2 regions of the Shewanella spartinae genome follow, and region 1 is predicted to be linked to the other one. Evidence: predicted binding sites of a transcription regulator. Region 1 holds the regulator's gene; the other holds the start of a gene.
The links. The regulator sigma-54, encoded in region 1, starts transcription at its own class of promoters, with help from an activator protein. The targets are predictions, from matches to a motif close to GTTGGCACGNNNNTNGNNT.
Positions count from the first base shown of each region.

Region 2: K0I31_RS05695 (YggN family protein) is a predicted target of sigma-54. The motif match lies at 3,377-3,395, and genes of this name have one in related genera.

Region 1 is NZ_CP080418.1:3,949,584-3,963,521, reverse strand. Features, by position in the region: gene K0I31_RS17135 (HPr family phosphocarrier protein) at 1-132, opposite strand, end outside; gene rapZ (RNase adapter RapZ) at 125-973, opposite strand; gene ptsN (PTS IIA-like nitrogen regulatory protein PtsN) at 970-1,413, opposite strand; gene hpf (ribosome hibernation promoting factor) at 1,416-1,703, opposite strand; gene K0I31_RS17115 (RNA polymerase factor sigma-54) at 1,734-3,221, opposite strand; gene lptB (LPS export ABC transporter ATP-binding protein) at 3,356-4,087, opposite strand; gene lptA (lipopolysaccharide transport periplasmic protein LptA) at 4,084-4,629, opposite strand; gene lptC (LPS export ABC transporter periplasmic protein LptC) at 4,616-5,173, opposite strand; gene kdsC (3-deoxy-manno-octulosonate-8-phosphatase KdsC) at 5,170-5,721, opposite strand; gene K0I31_RS17090 (KpsF/GutQ family sugar-phosphate isomerase) at 5,723-6,700, opposite strand; gene K0I31_RS17085 (calcium/sodium antiporter) at 6,734-7,693, opposite strand; gene K0I31_RS17080 (ATP-binding cassette domain-containing protein) at 7,928-8,737, shown strand; gene mlaE (lipid asymmetry maintenance ABC transporter permease subunit MlaE) at 8,724-9,509, shown strand; gene mlaD (outer membrane lipid asymmetry maintenance protein MlaD) at 9,581-10,054, shown strand; gene K0I31_RS17065 (MlaC/ttg2D family ABC transporter substrate-binding protein) at 10,066-10,719, shown strand; gene K0I31_RS17060 (STAS domain-containing protein) at 10,719-11,012, shown strand; gene K0I31_RS17055 (BolA family protein) at 11,028-11,279, shown strand; gene murA (UDP-N-acetylglucosamine 1-carboxyvinyltransferase) at 11,295-12,554, shown strand; gene K0I31_RS17045 (hypothetical protein) at 12,706-12,864, shown strand; gene degS (outer membrane-stress sensor serine endopeptidase DegS) at 13,011-13,938, opposite strand, start outside.
Region 2 is NZ_CP080418.1:1,286,659-1,292,178, reverse strand. Features, by position in the region: gene K0I31_RS05705 (hypothetical protein) at 1-433, opposite strand, end outside; gene K0I31_RS05700 (LysR family transcriptional regulator) at 1,184-2,125, opposite strand; gene K0I31_RS05695 (YggN family protein) at 2,471-3,301, opposite strand; gene glsB (glutaminase B) at 3,614-4,528, opposite strand; gene K0I31_RS05685 (YggL family protein) at 4,528-4,851, opposite strand; gene trmB (tRNA (guanosine(46)-N7)-methyltransferase TrmB) at 4,882-5,520, opposite strand, start outside.

The sequences.
Region 1 (13,938 bases):
GGCCTGTTTATCGCCCTGGATCAGGGTGACCTCGGCGTCGAACTTGGCGGCGAGCACCGCCAGCTTGGTCGCCGCTCTGGCGTGCAGGCCCAACTTGTTGCAGATGGTCAGCTCGCGAGCCAACTTAGTCATGCTTTAGCTCTCGGTGGCGCGCCTGAACCTTATGCTTGCCCTTGTTGAACAGCTTGGCGAGCTGGTCGGTCACATAAACAGATCTGTGTTGGCCGCCGGTGCAGCCGATGGCGATGGTGAGGTAGCTGCGGTTATTGCGCTCCAGGTGTGGCAACCAGGTTTCCAGCAGGTTTTCGATCTGCCAGATGAACTTGTTGACCAGTGGCTGCTGACTCAGAAACTGCTGCACTGGCTCATCCAGGCCGGTCAGAGGCCTTAGCTCAGGTTCCCAATGGGGATTGGGCAGGAAGCGCACGTCGAACATGAAGTCGGCTTCGGTCGGCATGCCATATTTAAAGCCGAAGGACTCGAAGTTGATCACTAGCTCCTTGTCGACCGTGCCCAGCAGGATCTCGCGCACCTTGTCGCTCAACTCATAGATGTTGAGGTTAGAGGTGTCGATATAGTGATCCACGAGTTTGGCTATGGGGTCGAGCAACTTGCCCTCGAGCTGAATTGCCTCCTTGAGGGAGACCTTAGAGCGTGACAGCGGGTGTAGTCTGCGGGTCTCGCTATAGCGCTTGAGCAGCACATTGTCGCTTGAGTTCAGGAAGAAACTTAAGATTTCGGTATCTTTGGGGAGCTTGGCCAGCTGTTTTTCCAGCTGGATCTCTTCGCTGGGCATGTTGCGTACATCGACGCTGATGGCCACGAGATCGCTGCGTCCCTTGAGCTGCTCCAGCAGGGATTCCATCATCTGCAAGGGCAGATTGTCGACACAGTAGTAGCCTAGATCTTCTAGGACCCTGAGTGCGACGGATTTTCCCGATCCTGAGCGTCCGGATACCAAAACCAATTTCATTGGGTGATCACCTGATAGAGTTCGGATTCATCTTGGGTCTTTCTTAGCTGCTTCATGATCGCCTTATCATTGAGCTTCTCGGCCATAGCGGCCAGGGTGCTAAGATGTTGCTCGCATTGATCTGCGGGCACCAATAACGCAAAAAGGATATCGACGGGCTGATTGTCAATGGCATCGAATGCGATTGGTTCAGCACATTTCACCAGTACGGCCACGGGTTGATCTATGTTAGTCAGCCGTCCGTGAGGAATCGCGATACCATTGCCTATACCTGTGCTGCCCATTTTCTCTCGAGCCAGAAGGCTTTCAAATATTTCTTGAGAGGAGAGGGTGGGGTACTGGACAGCGGCTAAGTCGCTGATAAGCTCCAGTACCTTTTTCTTACTGCCCGGAGTGGCGCAGGTGGTGCACTCCGGCCGCAGGATGGTACTCAGTTCCATCGTTAATGTTTAGTAAGCTTCTCTTTGTGTTTAATGACCTGACGATCGAGTTTGTCAATCAGGGAGTCTATCGCGGCATACATGTCCGCATGTTCGGATGTTGCGAACACTTCTCCGCCACGGAGATGTAACTTTGCCTCAACCTTCTGTTGCAACTTTTCGACATTTAATACAACGTGCACATTATTGATCTGATCGAAATGACGTTCAAGCTTTGTGAATTTCTCTTCGATGTAGCTTCGTAGAGATTGGGTGATCTCGATATGGTGCCCAGTCAGGTTTATTTGCATAAAGATAGTCCTCCAGTTTCCAGGTTTGTTTTATAAGCTCTTGCGCTGATTCGAGGGCGGTATAAGCATTGCCTCGCGATACTTGGCAATGGTGCGTCTAGCCACCTTAATCCCCTGTTCGGCCAAGAGTTGAGCCATCTTGCTGTCGCTCAATGGCTTTTTCTGGTTTTCCGCAGCAACCAGCTTCTTGATGAAGGCACGTATTGCTGTAGAAGAGCACTCTCCGCCATCGTCGGTACCGACGTGACTGGAGAAGAAGTATTTAAGCTCGAAGATCCCTCTCGGGGTATGCATATATTTTTGCGTGGTCACACGCGAGATGGTGGATTCATGCATCTCCACCGCCTCGGCGATGTCGTTCAGTACCATGGGCTTCATTGCCTCTTCGCCAAATTCGAAGAAGCCTTGCTGGAAGTCGACGATACAGTTGGTCACCTTGAGCAGGGTCTCGTTGCGACTCTCCAGGCTCTTGAGGAACCATTTGGCTTCCTGCAGGTGGCCGCGAATAAACTGGCCATCCGCCTGACTCTTAGTGCTGCGGGCCATGGCGGCATACTGCTGATTGACGTTGATCTTGGGCATGCTGTCTGGGTTAAGCTCGACCACCCAGCGTCCCTTCTTCTTGGTGACGGTCACATCCGGGATCACGTACTCGTCGCGGCTGGCGGTGATGGCGAGGCCGGGACGGGGATTCAGGGTCTGTATCAGGGCGATGGCATCCCTCAGCTCATCTTCCTTGAGCTTGGTCTTGCGCATCAGCAGACGGAAGTCGCGTCCGGCGATGAGATCCAGGTGCTCCTTGATCAGCATACGGGCGTTAGCGATGTGTGGGGTATCGTCGCTGTATTGGGCCAGCTGAATGGTCAGACATTCGCTGAGATCACGGGCGGCCACACCAATAGGGTCGAAGTGTTGTACCCGTTTGAGCACCGCCTCTACCTCGTCGAGTTCGATCTCAGGGTCGCCCATGGCCTCGAGAATATCTTCACAGGTCTGGGTGAGGTAACCGCGTTCGTCGATGGCGTCGATGATGGCGGTGGCGATGGCCAGATCGTTATCGGAAAAAGGGGTCAGGTTCTTCTGCCATTCCAGGTGTTCGTAAAGACCTTCGCTGGTCTCGCCCTGAAAAGGCATGTCGTCGTCGCGCATGGCGCCCGAGCTTGAGTTTGGCGAGGCAGTGTAGACCTCATCCCAGGTGGTATCCACCGGCAGCTCGTCTGGCATTGAGTCTTGAGTCAGGGCGTCTGAGGTCTCGACCCCTGAGTTATCCTGGCTCGAATCCAGCTCTATCTTGTCGTCGTACTTGTTGTCGAAGCTGTCGCCGACGCTATCGTCTTGCAGCTCGATGCTGGCGCTCTCCTGCTCTTCATCCAACTCCAGTAGCGGGTTGGATTCTAATGCTTGCTGGATCTCCTGCTGCAACTCTAATGACGACAACTGCAACAGACGTATGGCCTGTTGTAGCTGGGGCGTCATGGTGAGATGCTGACCCATTTTGAGCTGAAGTGACGCTTTCATCGTACTGCTATTCCCTTGTTTCTAATTATAAAATGAGAAAGCTCTGGCTATATGTGCCGGACAAATATATCGGATAGTGCCTAAGGCCACAATTAACGCGTGGTTTTTCCTCTGTGGCCCCATTATAAGATTAACTATAGCTTGAATTGTTCACCTAAGTACACTGCTCGTACTTGCTGGTTGTCTAAGATTTCGGCGGGTGTGCCCTCGGCGATTAGATTACCATGGCTGACGATATAGGCTTTCTCACAGACGTCTAATGTTTCGCGCACGTTATGGTCGGTGATCAACACCCCCAGGCCGCGATTCTTGAGCTGCTCGATGATCTTCTTGATGTCGATAACCGAGATGGGATCGACCCCGGCGAACGGCTCGTCGAGAAGAATAAACTTAGGGTTGGCGGCAAGCGCCCTGGCGATCTCCACCCGGCGACGTTCACCGCCCGAGAGCGCCATGCCGTGGCTGTCACGGATATGGGTGATGTGAAACTCTTCCAGCAGGTGTTCCAGCTCCTCTTCGCGGCCATCGTTATTAAGATCGCTGCGGGTCTGGAGCACGGCCATGATGTTGTCCCGCACCGAGAGCTTACGGAAGATACTGGCTTCCTGGGGCAGGTAGCCTATGCCTTTGCGGGCGCGCAGGTGCATGGGGTCTAGCGTCAGGTCGTCATCGTCGATGAAGATGCGGCCCTTGTCGCTCTGTACCAGGCCGACGACCATGTAAAAGGTGGTGGTCTTGCCGGCGCCGTTTGGCCCCAGCAGGCCGACGATCTGCCCGGTCTTTACCGTGAGGCTCACGTCTTGGACAACGGCACGACTCTTATAGCTCTTGGCGAGGTTCTCCGCCTTCAAGATCAGGTCTGTCATTGTTTTTCCTGTTCTGGTTTCTTCTCGGGCTTCTGCTCTGGCTGGATCTGTTCCTGATAGTTCTCAGGCTGAATGATGGTGATCACTCTGTCTTTGCCTGTGCTCTCGGCGATCAGCTGTTGCTGCTCTATGTTGTAGCGGATCTGTGAGCCCGTGACCTGGCTGCCTTCCTGTTCCAGGGTGGCGTCGCCGATCAGTGTCAGGGTGCGGCTGGAAAGCTCGTAACGTATCTCCTTGGCGCTGGCCGAGGCTGGACGGCCATCTTCCATCACCTGAGAGTAGGTGGCCGGATTACCGGTGGCGATCAGTATTTTGCCGCTGTTCTTCTCTTTGCTGAAGGCGCGTAGTTCACTGGCCAATATCTTGATTGAGCCTTGGGTGACCTCGACCGGACCGTGGAAGATGATCTGGTTGTTCTTAATGTCGGCTTCCTGGCTGGCGGCAGAGATCTTAACCTCTTGCAGCAGGTCGTTCACCTTGGCATAGGCGCCAACACTGACCAGGGGCAGCAGGCCCGCAAGAATAAGGCTATTTAGTTTCATATGTTCCTTCTACCTGACTCGTCAGTTTGATATTTTGGGCGTTGAGATCGGCATATAAGCCTTCCCCCGTGATGAGGAAATCACGCCCTGTGATCCGAATGCTTCTGTCGGATGTCATAATCATAGTATTGAGATCCAGCTCCAGATAGGTGGTCTCTATGGTCTGAATCGGTTCCTCTGGGCTAATGGCATCAATGATAACATTATTTTCCAGGGTGACCCGTCCGCTATTTTTGTCCAATGTGCCCTTGGTGGATCTCAGGCGCCACTGGGCATCGCCGTTGTCGGGGTAGACCAGATAGATGGGCTGGGTAAAGTAGGTCTGGTTGCGTTCGGCGTAGTGTTCCATGTGACTGGCCGATACCCGGCTGTTGATACCACCCTCATCATTGTATTGCACGCTCTTGAGATCCCGGACTATGTAGTCGGGACGATCGACATTATCCAGGGCCAGCTCTTCGCTGCCCTTTTTCGACTGAACCTGCCAATAGAGGATCAGTGCGGTGCCGAAGAAGGCGATGATCGCCAGCGTGACTCTGTTCATATGCTCATTCCGTGGGCCGAGGCAAACTTATCCTGGCTGAGCAGGATGAGATCCGTTAGTTCACGCAACGCGCCGTGGCCGCCCTTGATATGGGTAACCATGTCGGCGTGTTGGCGCACATAGGGATGACCGTCGGCCACGCAGACAGACAGGCCCACCTGCTCCATCACGGGCAGATCCACCATGTCATCGCCGATATAGGCAACTTCCTCAGGCGCCACCTTATAGAGGTTAAGCAGCTCCTGATAAGGCTCGAGTTTGTTGTCGACGCCCTGGTAGATGTGGGTGATACCCAGGGCCGTCATGCGATCTTCCACTATCTGCGACTTACGCCCCGTGATGATGGCCACCGGGATGTCGCTGGTCAGCAGCGAGCGCACGCCATAGCCGTCGCGGGTATGGAAGGTCTTGAGTTCGTCGCCCGAGTTGCTCATATAGACCAGACCGTCGGAGAAGACGCCGTCGACGTCGCAGATTAACAGTTTGATCTGTTTGGCTTTCTGCCAGACTGCGTCGGTTATCGGGCCATAGAAACCTTGATGTGCCATGTTAGATCACCCCCGCCTTGACCATGTCCAGCATATTGAGTGCGCCAATCGGCTTCTGCTGCTCGTCGGTGACGATCAGGCCGTTGATCTCTTTCTCGTCCATCACCTTGAGGGCCTGGGCGGCTAAGATGCCTTCGCTGACGGTGACGCAGCCATGGGTCATCACCTCTGAGATGGAGGTCTTACGTAGGTTGATCTCGGCGTCGATCACCCGGCGCAGGTCGCCGTCGGTGAAGATACCGACCAGCAGGCCCTGGCTGTTGACTACGCCAGTCATGCCGAGCCCCTTCTTGGAGATCTCATACAGGGCCTCTGTGATACAGATATCTTCTGCCACCAGAGGCAAGTCGTCACCCTTGTGCATCACGTCGCTCACCTTGAGCAGCAGCTTGCGTCCCAGGCTACCACCTGGGTGGGAGAGGGCAAAATCATCTTTAGTGAAGCCTCTGGCCTGCAGCAGGGCCACTGCCAGGGCGTCGCCCATGACGAGCGTCGCCGTGGTGCTCGAGGTGGGTGCCAGTCCGAGCGGGCAGGCTTCTTCCGGTACCTCGATACACAGATGAACGACCGAATGCTTGGCCATGTTGGACTCAGGCTTGCCCGTCACCGCGATGACCGGCAGCCCCATGCGCTTGATCACAGGCATCAGGGTTAAAATTTCGCTGGCCTCGCCCGAGTTGGAGATGGCGAGCACGATATCGTTCTCGCTCAGTACGCCCAGGTCGCCATGGCTGGCCTCGCCGGGGTGGACGAAGAAGGCTGGGGTGCCTGTGCTGGCTAGGGTGGCCGAGATCTTGTTACCTATGTGGCCGGACTTGCCCATGCCCATCACGATCACCTTGCCGGTGCAGGCGAGGATCAGTTGGCAGGCCTTGGCAAATTCACTCGAGTCGACATATTGATACAGGTTGTCCAGCGCGTTGCGCTCGGTATCGATAACCTTGCGTCCCCATTGACGTAATTGATCTGCATCTACCATCTTGTTCTCTCTATTTTGTCGGCCTAAACGTTATTAGGATAGGAAAAGCGTGACTTGGTACGCGATAAAAGTCGCTAATAACACACCGCCATGCCAGGGGCGTAGTTGGCGGGCCTTGCCGGTTAATAAAATCAGTATGGCCAGGGCAACGCTGGTTGCCATCACCATGTAAAAGTCGCGACTGCTGGCGGCGGCATCTACCGCGCCTGGGGCGATAAGGGCAGGCAGCGCCAAAACCGCAAGAATGTTAAACAGGTTAGAGCCGACCACGTTACCTATGGCAAGGTCGTCCTCTTTCTTCAGCACGCCGGCCACACAGGCCGCCAGTTCAGGCAGGCTGGTACCGACGGCGATAATGGTCAGGCCTATGACTAAGTCTGACATATGGAAGGCCTTGGCGATACCCACGGCGCCCTGCACCATCCAGTCGGCAGACAGGGGCAGCAGCACTAGGCCTATCACCAGCCAGAGGATCGCCTTAGGCGTAGGCACATCTTTAGGCACCTCGCTCTCGGCCTCGTCGATCAGGGGATCTTTCTCCTTGTTGACGATCGCATGCCAGATCAGATACCCCATGAGGGCGAAGAAGAGTGCCATCAGCACCAAGCCCTCGACGCGGGTCAGCTGACCATCGTGAAGGAAATAGCCCGCCAGCGCCGTAGCGCCTAGCATCATAGGGATTTCCCGCTTGAGTGTCTGTGAGCTTACCGAGATTGCGCCTAACAGGGCGGTGATCCCCAGGATCAGCGTGATGTTGGCGACGTTGGAGCCCAGCACATTCCCTATGGCGGTGTCTGTCATGCCGTCGATGGAGGCGGTGGCTGCCACAAACATTTCCGGGGCCGAGCTGCCCATGGCGACTATGGTGAGGCCAATTAACATGGGCGGCAGGCCGAGATTACGGGCGAATGCCGCGGCGCCGAAGACAAATTTGTCGGCACTCCAGACAAGGGCACCCAAACCAGCAATCAGTAAGAAAATATTAAATAGCATTGAAAATCTTTTTGTTTAAGAGTCTGCCGCGCATTTTCGCTGGAATTGAACAAAATTGAAAGTATTGCGCAAAGATAGTGTCGATTCAGTTGTGCACAATCCGTCAATTTCGTACAATTTGTCTCTTTTCCTGCCGCCTAACCATGGAACGCATTAGGTCCCGTTATGAGTCATCAATCGTTAAGTCATGACAGCCAAGCCAAGGGTGAGACTAAGCCGATGGAACAAGCGCCGATGGAACACGTGCAGCCATTGGTGGAGATCAGCCATCTGGGCTTCAGTCGTGGCACCCATGTTATCTATGACGACGTCAGCCTCACCATCCCCAGGGGGAAGGTGACCGCCATCATGGGACCCAGCGGTATAGGCAAGACCACCCTACTTAAGTTGATCGGTGGTCAGCTGCGGCCGGACTCTGGGGTCATCAAGGTCGATGGCGTTGACGTGCATAAATGCAATCGCAGCGAGCTGTTTGCCCTGCGCAAACGCATGAGCATGCTGTTTCAGAGCGGCGCCCTGTTTACCGACATGAATGTGTTCGACAACGTGGCTTTTGCCCTGCGGGAACACTCGGACCTGCCCGAGGCGATCATTCGCCGCATCGTGCTGATGAAGCTCGAGGCCGTGGGGCTAAGAGGCGCGGCGCAGATGATGCCGAGTGAGCTCTCCGGCGGCATGCAGAGACGTGCGGCCCTGGCCCGCGCCATTGCCCTTGAGCCAGAGTTGGTGCTCTACGATGAGCCCTTCGCCGGTCAGGATCCCATCTCCATGGGGGTGCTGGTGAAGCTGATCCGCGAGCTGAGCGATGCGCTGAGCCTCACCTCTGTGGTGGTCTCCCACGACGTGCAAGAGGTGCTGGGGATCGCCGACTATGTCTATGTGCTGGCCGACAAGAAGGTGATCGCCCACGGCACGCCGGCCGAACTGATGGCGGCCGACAACCCTAAGTTGAAACAGTTTATCGGCGGCGAGCCCGACGGGCCCGTGCCGTTTCATTTTCCCGCCCAGGATTACCAGAAGGAGATGTTAGGTGAGCGTGATTGATCAAATCGCCCGCTTAGGTCGTGGTGCGATCGATAGCGTCACCGGCCTGGGACGCGCCGGACTCATGTTGTGGGGCGCTATCGCCAAGGTGCCCAGGGTGCGCAAGGGCACGCCGCTACTGATCAAGCAGCTGTACGTGATTGGCGTGCAGTCCATGGTGATCATCCTGGTCTCCGGCCTCTTCATCGGCATGGTGCTGGCGTTGCAGGGCTATAATATTTTGGTGGGTTTCGGCACCGAAGACAGCCTGGGGCCCATGGTGGCGCTCAGTCTGCTGCGTGAACTGGGGCCCGTGGTGACCGCGCTGCTGTTTGCCGGACGCGCCGGCTCGGCGCTCACCGCCGAGATTGGCTTGATGAAGAGCACTGAGCAGCTCTCCAGCCTGGAGATGATGGCTATCGATCCCCTGCGTCAGGTGATCGCGCCGCGCTTCTGGGCCGGGGTGATCAGCCTGCCGCTACTGGCGCTGATGTTTACCGCCGTGGGCATCTATGGCGGCCATCTGGTCGGGGTGGAATGGAAGGGGATCGACAGCGGTAGCTTCTGGTCTATCCTGCAGGCCTCGGTGGAGTGGCGTCAGGACATAGTGAACTGCCTGATCAAGAGCCTGGTATTTGCCGTAGTGGTGACCTGGATAGCCCTGTATCGCGGCTATCATGTGATCCCCAATCCCGAGGGGATCAGCCGGGCGACCACCCAAACCGTGGTGCAGTCCAGCCTGGCGGTGTTGGCGCTGGACTTCCTGTTGACGGCCATGATGTTTGGCCGCTGATTAAATTTTGTTTATGGATAAACCTATATATTTGCCGTCGTGGTATGTATAGAACTGAGTGGTAATTGAGTATGTTGACTCGAAAAATTGAACTATTAGTTGGCTTGTTTATTCTGTCGGGCCTGATGGCCTTTCTGGTGTTGGTGTTCAACGTGGCCAATGTCGAGGTGAAGCCTGGTCAGAGCCACTACACCCTGTATGCCAAGTTCACCAACATAGGTGGCCTCAAGGTGCGCTCACCGGTCAAGGTGGGTGGCGTGGTGGTTGGCAGGGTGACAAACATCAGCCTGGATCCTGAGGAACTGGTGGCCGTGGTCGAGCTGGCCATGGACAATCAATATGATCAGTTTCCCGAGACCAGTAGCCTGTCGATCCTCACCTCGGGTCTGCTGGGTGAGCAGTTCTTGGGGCTGACCCCAGGATTTGTGATGGACGATATCGGCATGCTCAAAGATGGCGATCGTATCGACGATACTCACTCGGCCTTAGTGCTCGAAGATCTCATCGGCCAGTTTTTATACAGTATGAAGTCTAAAGAAAATTAATAGGGACGAATATGAAACAGTTGTTGCAAGTACTCTTCTCCTCCATGTTATTGCTGCTCGGCGGTGCCGTTAGCGCCGAGGAGATCTCGGTCAATACCAAGGACCCCTATGCCATGGTGGAATCTGTAGCCAACAAGACTTTTGCCCGTTTTCATCAGGATATTGCCACAATTCAGGCCAATCCAGACCATCTTAAGGTGATAGTCTCTGACGAGTTGATGCCTTATATCGATTATAAGTATGCGTCTTATAAGGTGATGGGGCCCTACTTGCGTCAGAGTACGCCGGATCAGCGCGAGCGCTTCGCCGAGGCCTTTAAGACTTATCTGATCGCGACTTATGCCCAGGCATTTACCGAGTATACCGACCAGCAGGTGGAGTTTGCCCCGGCTAAGGGGTTTGACGGTGAGAAGATGGTGGATGTCAACGTGCAGATCATCGAGCAGGGCCGCCCGCCTATCAAGCTGATCTTCAGGGTGCGTCGCCTGAAGGACGATACCTGGAAGGCGTTCGATCTAGTGGCCGAAGGGGTGAGCCTGCTCTCCTCTAAGAGCGCGGAGATCACTAACCTGATCCGCCAAAACGGCATAGATGCGGTGATAAAAGAGCTGGAAACCCACACAGATAACCATATCAGCTTGGTTAACAAGGGGACTAAGCTATAATGCTGGCCTTTAACCAAGCGGCGGGGCAGTGCCAGGTCAGCGGTGAGCTGTCTCAGGCGGCTGTGGTGGAGCTCTGGCCTAAGCTGGAGACACTACTGAATGGTGCCTGTGACCGACTGGATCTTGCCGGCGTCTCCTATAGCGACAGCGCTGGTGTCGCGCTCTTGTTGCATCTGGTGGCAGAGCAGCAGAAGAAGGGTCAGTCGCTGGTGCTCTGCAATCCGCCGGCGCAACTGCAAAAGTTAATAGATTTATATGATTTACAAGACTTCTTCACCGAAGAAGCCAAATAAAAGGGTTATCCGTTTATGGAATGTAATGAGATTGAACAGCTGCTTACCCAAGCGCTGACACTGGATGAAGTACACGTGAGCCAGGATGGGACACACTATAAGATTGTTGCCGTCGGTGAGTGTTTCGACGGTGTGAGCCGCGTGAAGCAACAGCAGATGATCTACGGCCCTTTGATGGAACATGTGACCAGTGGGGCGCTGCATGCCATCACTATCAACGCCTTTACCCCTACGCAGTGGAAGCGTGAAAAAATCTTCAACATGTAAGGCTAGAGACTCATAGTGGATAAATTAACAATTCAGGCCAGTGGTGCACTGGCCGGTGACGTGGTGATTTCAGGCGCCAAGAACGCCGCCCTGCCGATCCTGATGGCCGGTGTGCTGGCCGAGACAGACTTCGTGGTCAGCAATGTGCCTAACCTGAGGGACGTCAACACCAGCTGTGAGCTGCTGCGTTGTCTTGGTGCCGAGGTGAGCCGTAGCGACGAGGGTAAGATCACCATCTCTACCACCCATCTCAACGAGTTCTGCGCGCCCTATGAGCTGGTGAAGACCATGCGCGCCTCTATCTTGATCTTGGGCCCCTTGCTGGCTCGCTACGGCACCGCCGACGTCTCTCTGCCTGGTGGCTGCGCCATCGGTGCCCGGCCGGTTAACCTGCACCTACATGGTCTGGAGCAGATGGGTGCTAAGATCGAAGTGAAAGAGGGCTATATCAAGGCCCGCGTCGATGGACGTCTCAAGGGCGCCCATATCTTCATGGACATGATCAGCGTAGGTGCCACAGAGAACCTGCTGATGGCGGCGGCCCTGGCCGATGGCGAGACGGTGATAGAGAACGCTGCCCGTGAGCCAGAAGTTATCGATCTGGCCAACTGCCTCAACGCCATGGGCGCTAAGATCAGCGGCGCCGGTAGCGATACCATTCGCATCCAGGGTGTCGAGTCGCTAAGTGGCTGCGAATATCGCGTGATGCCAGACCGTATCGAGACCGGCAGCTTCCTAGTGGCCGCGGCGGTAACCAAGGGCAAGATACGTTGTGTCGATGCCGATCCTAAGACCCTGGAGGCCGTGCTCGCCAAGCTCGAAGATGCCGGCGCCAGCATCACCACGGGGGAAGATTGGATCGAGCTGGACATGCAGGGTCAACGCCCCAAGGCGGTCAACATCAAGACCATGCCTTATCCAGGTTTTCCGACAGACATGCAGGCGCAGTTCTGTGTACTCAACGCCCTGGCGGAAGGTACGGCGACCATTACCGAGACCATCTTTGAGAACCGTTTCATGCATGTGCCCGAGCTTATCCGCATGGGCGCCAACATGGAGCTGGAAGGCAACACCTGTATCATCAAGGGTTGTGAGCTGCTCAACGGCGCTCAGGTGATGGCGACGGATCTGCGCGCCTCGGCGAGCCTGGTTATCGCCGGCCTGGTGGCCGATGGCGTAACCACGGTCGATCGCATCTATCACCTCGACAGAGGCTACGAGCATATCGAAGATAAGTTTAAGGGCCTGGGCGGCGAAGTCGTGCGGGTCAGCTAAGCCTAGCTTCATCTTATAAAGCCACCTTAGGGTGGCTTTTTTGTACCTGATGCATGGCTGACGCAACTGGTCACAAAATAATGCAGGTAATTTACATAGGCTAAGCTTATGATTGGTGGGTAGGCCAATTTGAATATGCTAAGGAGAGTATATGGCACATGGCAAAAGGATGGCGTTATTAGTGGGGCTGCTGATCGGCGCCCTGATCTGTTACGGCGTGGGCATGCATCTGGGGGCCTTGAGTCTGCTGGTCGTCGGCGCGTTGCTCGAGTGTGGTTTCTGGTTGAGGCTGTTTAAGAGCCCAAGCTAATGGCTTAAGTTCAGGGCTTAAGCAAGTACCTAGAGATCACTAGAGAATAGATAAAAGAAAAGCCAGCGATTGCTGGCTTTTTTGTTTGCGGTCAGGCTCCGGTTATTATTCAGGCCCATTATTTAGAGGCAATTACTCAGAACCCGTTATTCCGTACCCAGATTTTCCCCTATGGTGACAGGTACCTCATAGTACTTGCCGCTGCGGATAATGGTCATGGTCACCTGAGTGCCTGGTGGCGTCTCGGCAATCCTATCCATCAGCATCTCGACGCCGGGAACGGTCTCGTCGTTAAACTTAGTGATCACGTCTCTGGGTCTCAGCTTAGCCTGGGCGGCCGGTCCCTGATGATCCACGCCAGTGACCATGACACCGGTCAGATCCGGCAGGTTGAGGATCTGCGCCATCACTGGGTTAATTGCCTCGCCTGTGATCCCCAGTGCACCACGTATCACCCGGCCATCTTTGATCAGCTTACCCATGATGCTGTGGGCCAGCTTGATGGGGATGGCGAAGTTAATGCCATGGCCACCACCCTCTCCACCAATCTGAAAGGCTGCTGTGTTGATGCCGATCAGTCGGCCGCTGGTGTCGATAAGCGCGCCGCCCGAGTTGCCCGCGTTGATGGCGGCATCTGTCTGCAGGAAGTCCAGATAACCCGAACTCAGGCCGTTACGGCCGGTGGCGCTGATGATCCCTTGGGTGATGGTCTGCCCCAGGTTATAGGGGTTGCCGATGGCCAGCACCACGTCGCCGACTTGCGCGGGCACGTCCAAGTTGATGGGCACCACGGGCAGGGTATCGCCCTCTATCTTAAGCACCGCCAGGTCGGTGACAGAATCTGAACCCACCACCTCTGAGGTAAACTTGCGGCCATCTTGCAGGGCGACCACTATCTCGTCCGCCTTCTTGACCACGTGATAGTTGGTGAGTATGTAGCCCTCTTTGCTCATGATCACGCCTGACCCCAGGCCTTGCAGGGAGCCCGAATTAAGCGGGCGGCTCTGATCTATGCTCAGACTATAGATGTTGACCACGGCGGGTGCTGCGCGACGCACCGCCTGAGAGAAGGAG
Region 2 (5,520 bases), 2.0 Mb from region 1:
CGCCGCTGCCCTGATTGGAGACGAAGAAAGGCGCCACAAACAGCATCTCGTCGCTGTTTGTATCCGACACGCGCTCTTCATCCCCATCGGCGACATGGTTTAGGGTCACTATCTTCATATAGTCCAGATGCACACTGCCCCGCTCTGGGCCATCTTGGTAATCGCCGCTGGCAAAGCGTCTGTCGCCGCTCAGGCTGATACTGGTGAGTCTCGCCTCAGCCTGAGACTCGGGCAGCTTGATAGACCAAGCCTTATGGGTCTTGATGCTAAAGAGGGTAAGCATCACCTTATCAACATCCTCATCTAAGGGGATGACACTACCATCCTCCTTAACCACATAGAGATCGTCATTTGTAAAATTAAAACGATAGACACCCGCCAGCACCACTAGAACCAGCAAACCCACAATCAACAATAAGATCTTACGCGCCATAGACTTCCCTTTATCTCGCTTCACACTCATCGCGCCATGCCCTTTATGCAATGGCCTTTAAACGATGCCCTTTATGCAATGCGTCGTACACGAAACGAGCTGAAATAAACAATATCAGCACGATACCCTGAGTAGTACTCAGATACCATGCACAGCGCATTAAACTATCTTTATTTTTCAGTCATAAGAAACTAAAAGATGAAGATGCTTGGTCAAAGCCAGAGCGCAATGACTTAAGGAGGAAGCTACAGGAAAAGATTGGGCTGAGATCTGGACGCTCAATAAACCGAGGCCCTAAAAGAAAAATACCCCAGCAATCTTTGCTGGGGTAAACCAAAACTAGGATGATGGTTTTAAGGCTAGCATTGTTTTAGTTCTTAAACCGCTGCCAGCATTGATTCAAGATTGCAGTAACGCCGACCTGTGTAACCAAACGAGAGAGGGGTCATTCTCTGGCTCGGCTAACTGATTCAGGTCATCCCGATATCAACTGCCACCATTGTATTAAATTAAGAACAGACTGCAACGTGAATTCCTCTCAAGCTTTAGCTTGAGCTAAATAAGCCATCGCAAAATAGAGAGGTAATACCAGTGCAACTATATGATTATAAAAAGATAACCCCCGACATCAAAAATACCGGGGGTTATCGTCTTGTTACCAGAACAATGTTTTTAAGTTATTGATAACTGAAAATCGTAAAGACCTTAACAGCAACATGGATAAAATGCTGTTTTTTCAGCCACATCCTGCTATTTACGCTGGGCATACAGGGCGGCGTATGGCTCATCCCAATATGGTGGTGAACCGATATGATCCTTAATGAAGTCGATAAAGGCGCTCACCTTAGGTGCCAGGTGCTTACGTCTTGGGTAAACGGCCTGCAATGGCAGATGGTGAGTCAACTGCCATTCTGGCAATAAGGGAACCAGGGTGCCCTTCTCTATCTCATTCTCAAGCAGGTAACTGGCAAGATACACCACACCCAGGCCGCTCACCGCGGCAGACTTAAGCGCAGGCGCATTGTCGACCCTGAAGTTACCCGATACGCCAATCTCACAGTAGTCATCACCCTTCTTAAACTGCCACACGCTGTGCTCATGCCACTCGCCGTGATACACGAGGCAGTTATGGTCCACCAGCTGCTCTGGACGCTCAGGGTAACCGTGCTTGGCCACATACTCGGGAGATGCCGCCAGTAGAAACTGACACTTCATCAGGGGCCTGGCCACCATGCCAAGCGGCAGCTGCTCAGACATGGTCAACAGGAGATCTAAGCCCTCACTAACCACGTCAACCTTATGGTCCAACAGGCTAACCTGTAGCTCCAGCTCAGGGTGTCTGGCCATAAAATCAGGCAAGGCAGGAATGATGTGCATGGTACCGAAGGATTGGGAGATCCCCACCTTGAGTACGCCGCGTGTGGCGTCGTTGAGATTGTGTACGCTGGCGACCGCCTGATCGGCATCGCGAAGCAACTCTTCACCCTGGGCATAAAGCAGCTGTCCCGCCTCGGTTAGACTCAAGCTACGAGTGGTACGCTGTATCAGCTGAACACCTAATTTATGCTCAAGGTCGGCAACCTGAGTACTGACCTTTGATTTAGAAATCCCCAATTTTCGCGCGGCAGAGCTAAAGCTCCCGGCGCGAGCAACATGAGTAAAAATTGCAATAGGTTCTAAAAGTTCTAACATTTAAATAGCCTTAAGGTGTTTGCGACCCTATAAATACCAATTATAAATCATAGAGATACCTCCTAAGTGCGAAGTTATCCCCTTGACTATGCAGATTATTTTAAGAGTAGAGTCAGACTGTTAGCCATTTCGTTATCGAAATTTCGCCAGCATTGTTATTATTTTTTACAAGTATACCAAAGATTTGCTCTTTGATTCTAATACCTATTTTCTAGCCACTATACACCCAGTTAGGAGTGGAGGAAAAGTCATAACAATGGCTGGCCCAGAATAAAAAAAGCCCTGCACCCAAGGTAAGTGCAGGGAAATGTGGATCTTGCTATGCCAGAGGAAATCGTTTGCGGGCTATTCCCGCAGGGTTTGTTGCTTAGCGCTCACCAGTGGGTAGTCACGTAGGGCCGGTACTTCGCTGCGCATCTGAGACTCTAGGGCCACCAGCTGCTGGAAGTTGTCACACAGCTTGTCGGCGCGCGCCTCGAGATCTGTGGCCTGCTGTTCAATCTGGGCTTCGATATCGTCGCCCACCTTGTCCATCTTGGCCGAGAAGGCATTCATCTTCTCCTCGAAGCTCTCACCGTCGCCCTTCATCATCTCGCTGCCCAGGGTCATCATCATGCTACCGATAGAGCTCTGCACCAGCTGCTCCATCTCTTGCTCGAACTCTTTGCCGAAGGTGTCTTCGATAGAAGATTCGGTGGCCCCCAGGTAGAACTTGTCGCCATTTTGATAGGCAACCGTATCGATGCGCTTCGACAGGCCGTCCATCATCTCATCAATCTTGGCTCCGGCGGCATCGCCCAGCAGCGGCGTGAGCGCCATGCTCACGGCGGTAGAGGCTATATCGACGGCGTCATGCACCACATCGATCACCTCGGGAAGCTGCTTAGATACTTCACCGGCATATTGATTAACCAGCGCCTGCTGCTTGTCATTGAGCTCAACCTTGTCACCGTTAACATAGAGGCGGCCAAGTTCGATGCGATACACTTCTTTCTTCGCCTCACTGACCACTAACTTGCTAGGTTCGACGGAAACATCATAGTTGAGGCTCACCTCGCACTGCTTGTCATCCCGTCCAAAGGAGATATGGTTGTCCTTATCTTCACCGGCCCAGGCGGCGCTGGTGGTGGCAAGTACGAAAGCTGTCAGTCCAAGAGATGCGGTCAATTTCTTCATATTCTTATTCCTTAAGTCATCGAAAATCACATGATGAGAAGCTTAAGGTGCACCATGTGTCGTTGATGACTAACAATACAGGTATCGTGCCAATTTTGACTAATTAAATATAATCAATGGATTAGCTAGAAATTACGATGTAGACCAAGGCTGTAAGTCGGCGATGAACGAGCAAAAGTAAAGCCTTCAACCAGTTTTTAGTAAATTTCACCATCGATTTGAATACAGCTAAGAGATGAAAAGTAAAATGCAGAGAAAGATAAAGACAGAACGAAGGTTTAAATGGAAGAGCGCGCCTAATCTGGCGCTCTGTTAGAAGATAGAACGGCCCAGGGCTTGGGAGAGCTTCTCGAGTGCGGCTGTGCCCGCTAGAGAGTTACCGTTCTTATCCAGCTCGGGCGACCAGACACAGATGCTCATATCGCCCGGGATCACGGCTATGATGCCGCCGCCCACGCCGCTCTTACCCGGCATGCCGACGCGATAGGCAAACTCACCCGCACCGTCGTACAGACCAGAAGTCGCCAACAGGGCGTTAAGCTTACGTGTCTGTATGGGCGAAACCACCTGCTCTGCCGAGAGGCTCTGGCCTCGATTGGCCAGATAGAGCATGGCTTTGGATAGATCGGCGCAGCTCATCTTCAGCGCGCAGTAGTGAAAGTAGTTTCTCAGCACCCTATCGACGTCGTTATTAAAGTTGCCGAAGGACTTCATCAGGTAAGCGATGGCCGCGTTGCGGGCGCTATGCTCATATTCAGAGGCCGCGACACGCTTATCATAAATCACATGGGGGTTGGCGCTGAGCTTTCTGACCACCTCGAGCATACGATGCTTAGGCGCGCCGAGGCGGCTCTGCAATAGATCGGCTATGATCAGAGCGCCGGCGTTAATGAAGGGGTTTCTCGGTACTCCGCGCTCGAGCTCTATCTGCACCAGGGAGTTAAAGGACTGCCCCGAGGGCTCCTTACCGACGCGAGACCAGATCTCGGCCTCCTCGTACAGGGTCAGGGCGACCGTGAGGCTAAAGACCTTAGAGATACTCTGGATCGAAAAGGGCTCGAGATAGTCTCCAGCCCCTATGGTTTGACCATCGATTGTGGTCACGGCGATCCCAAGCTTGGTAGGATCCACCTCGGCCAGGGCAGGAATATAGTCGGCGACCTTGCCCTTTCCCAGCAGAGGACGCACCTGCTCGATAATAGTCTCGAGCAGGTCCTTCTGTGGCATTAGTTCCACCAGATGTCGTACAGCTCGCTGACCACGACGTCTTTTACCGGCTGACTCTTCCAGAAGTCACTCACGGCCTGCCTGTCTTCTTCGGTGCACTTGCCGATAGTTTGAGTGGCGATGATGCCTTCCCACTCTTTATGGCCGCCACCGTGGAAACCCAGCTTTCTCACCTCGATCACCTGGTCGATAAACTGATCGACGATAGCATCGATCTGCTCTTCGCTTACCGAATCATCGAAGGTCCAATTCACATCGAAGCCGAACTCTTGAAACTCATCAATGCGTAATTTTTTACGTAAACGACGACTACGTGTTGCCATGTGTATTCCCTCTTTTTATAGAAATTAAGCTTACTCGGTACGCTCGAACATCAGATCCCAGACGCCATGTCCCAGACGATGGCCCCTGGCCTCAAACTTGGTCAGCGGTCGATGATCTGGACGGGGCACGAAGTCGCCATCCTGCGCCTGGTTCTTATAGCCAGGCGCCGCGCTCATCACCTCTAACATGTGCTCGCTGTAGTTTTCCCAATCGGTCGCCAGGTGGAACACACCACCTATCTTAAGGCTGCGGCGGATAAGCTCGGCAAATTCCGGCTGAACGATACGGCGCTTATGATGACGCTTCTTGTGCCAAGGATCTGGGAAGAATAGCTGTACTCTGGCTAGGCTTCCGTTTTGGATGCTGTTTTCCAACACCTCGATGGCGTCGTGGTGGAACACGCGCAGGTTGGTGACGCCGGCCTCAGCCGCATCAGCAAGACAGGCACCCACGCCAGGCTTGTGAACTTCGATACCGATAAAGTTAAGCTCGGGAGCCGCCTTAGCCATCTCAACCAGCGAGGCACCCATGCCGAACCCAATTTCCAGCACTGTATCGGCCTCGCGGCCAAACACCTTGACCAGATCCAGTGGCTCGGGCGAGTAGTCCAATCCCATCACAGGCCATTGCTGCTCCATCGCCTGCGCCTGGCCCTTGGTCAAACGTCC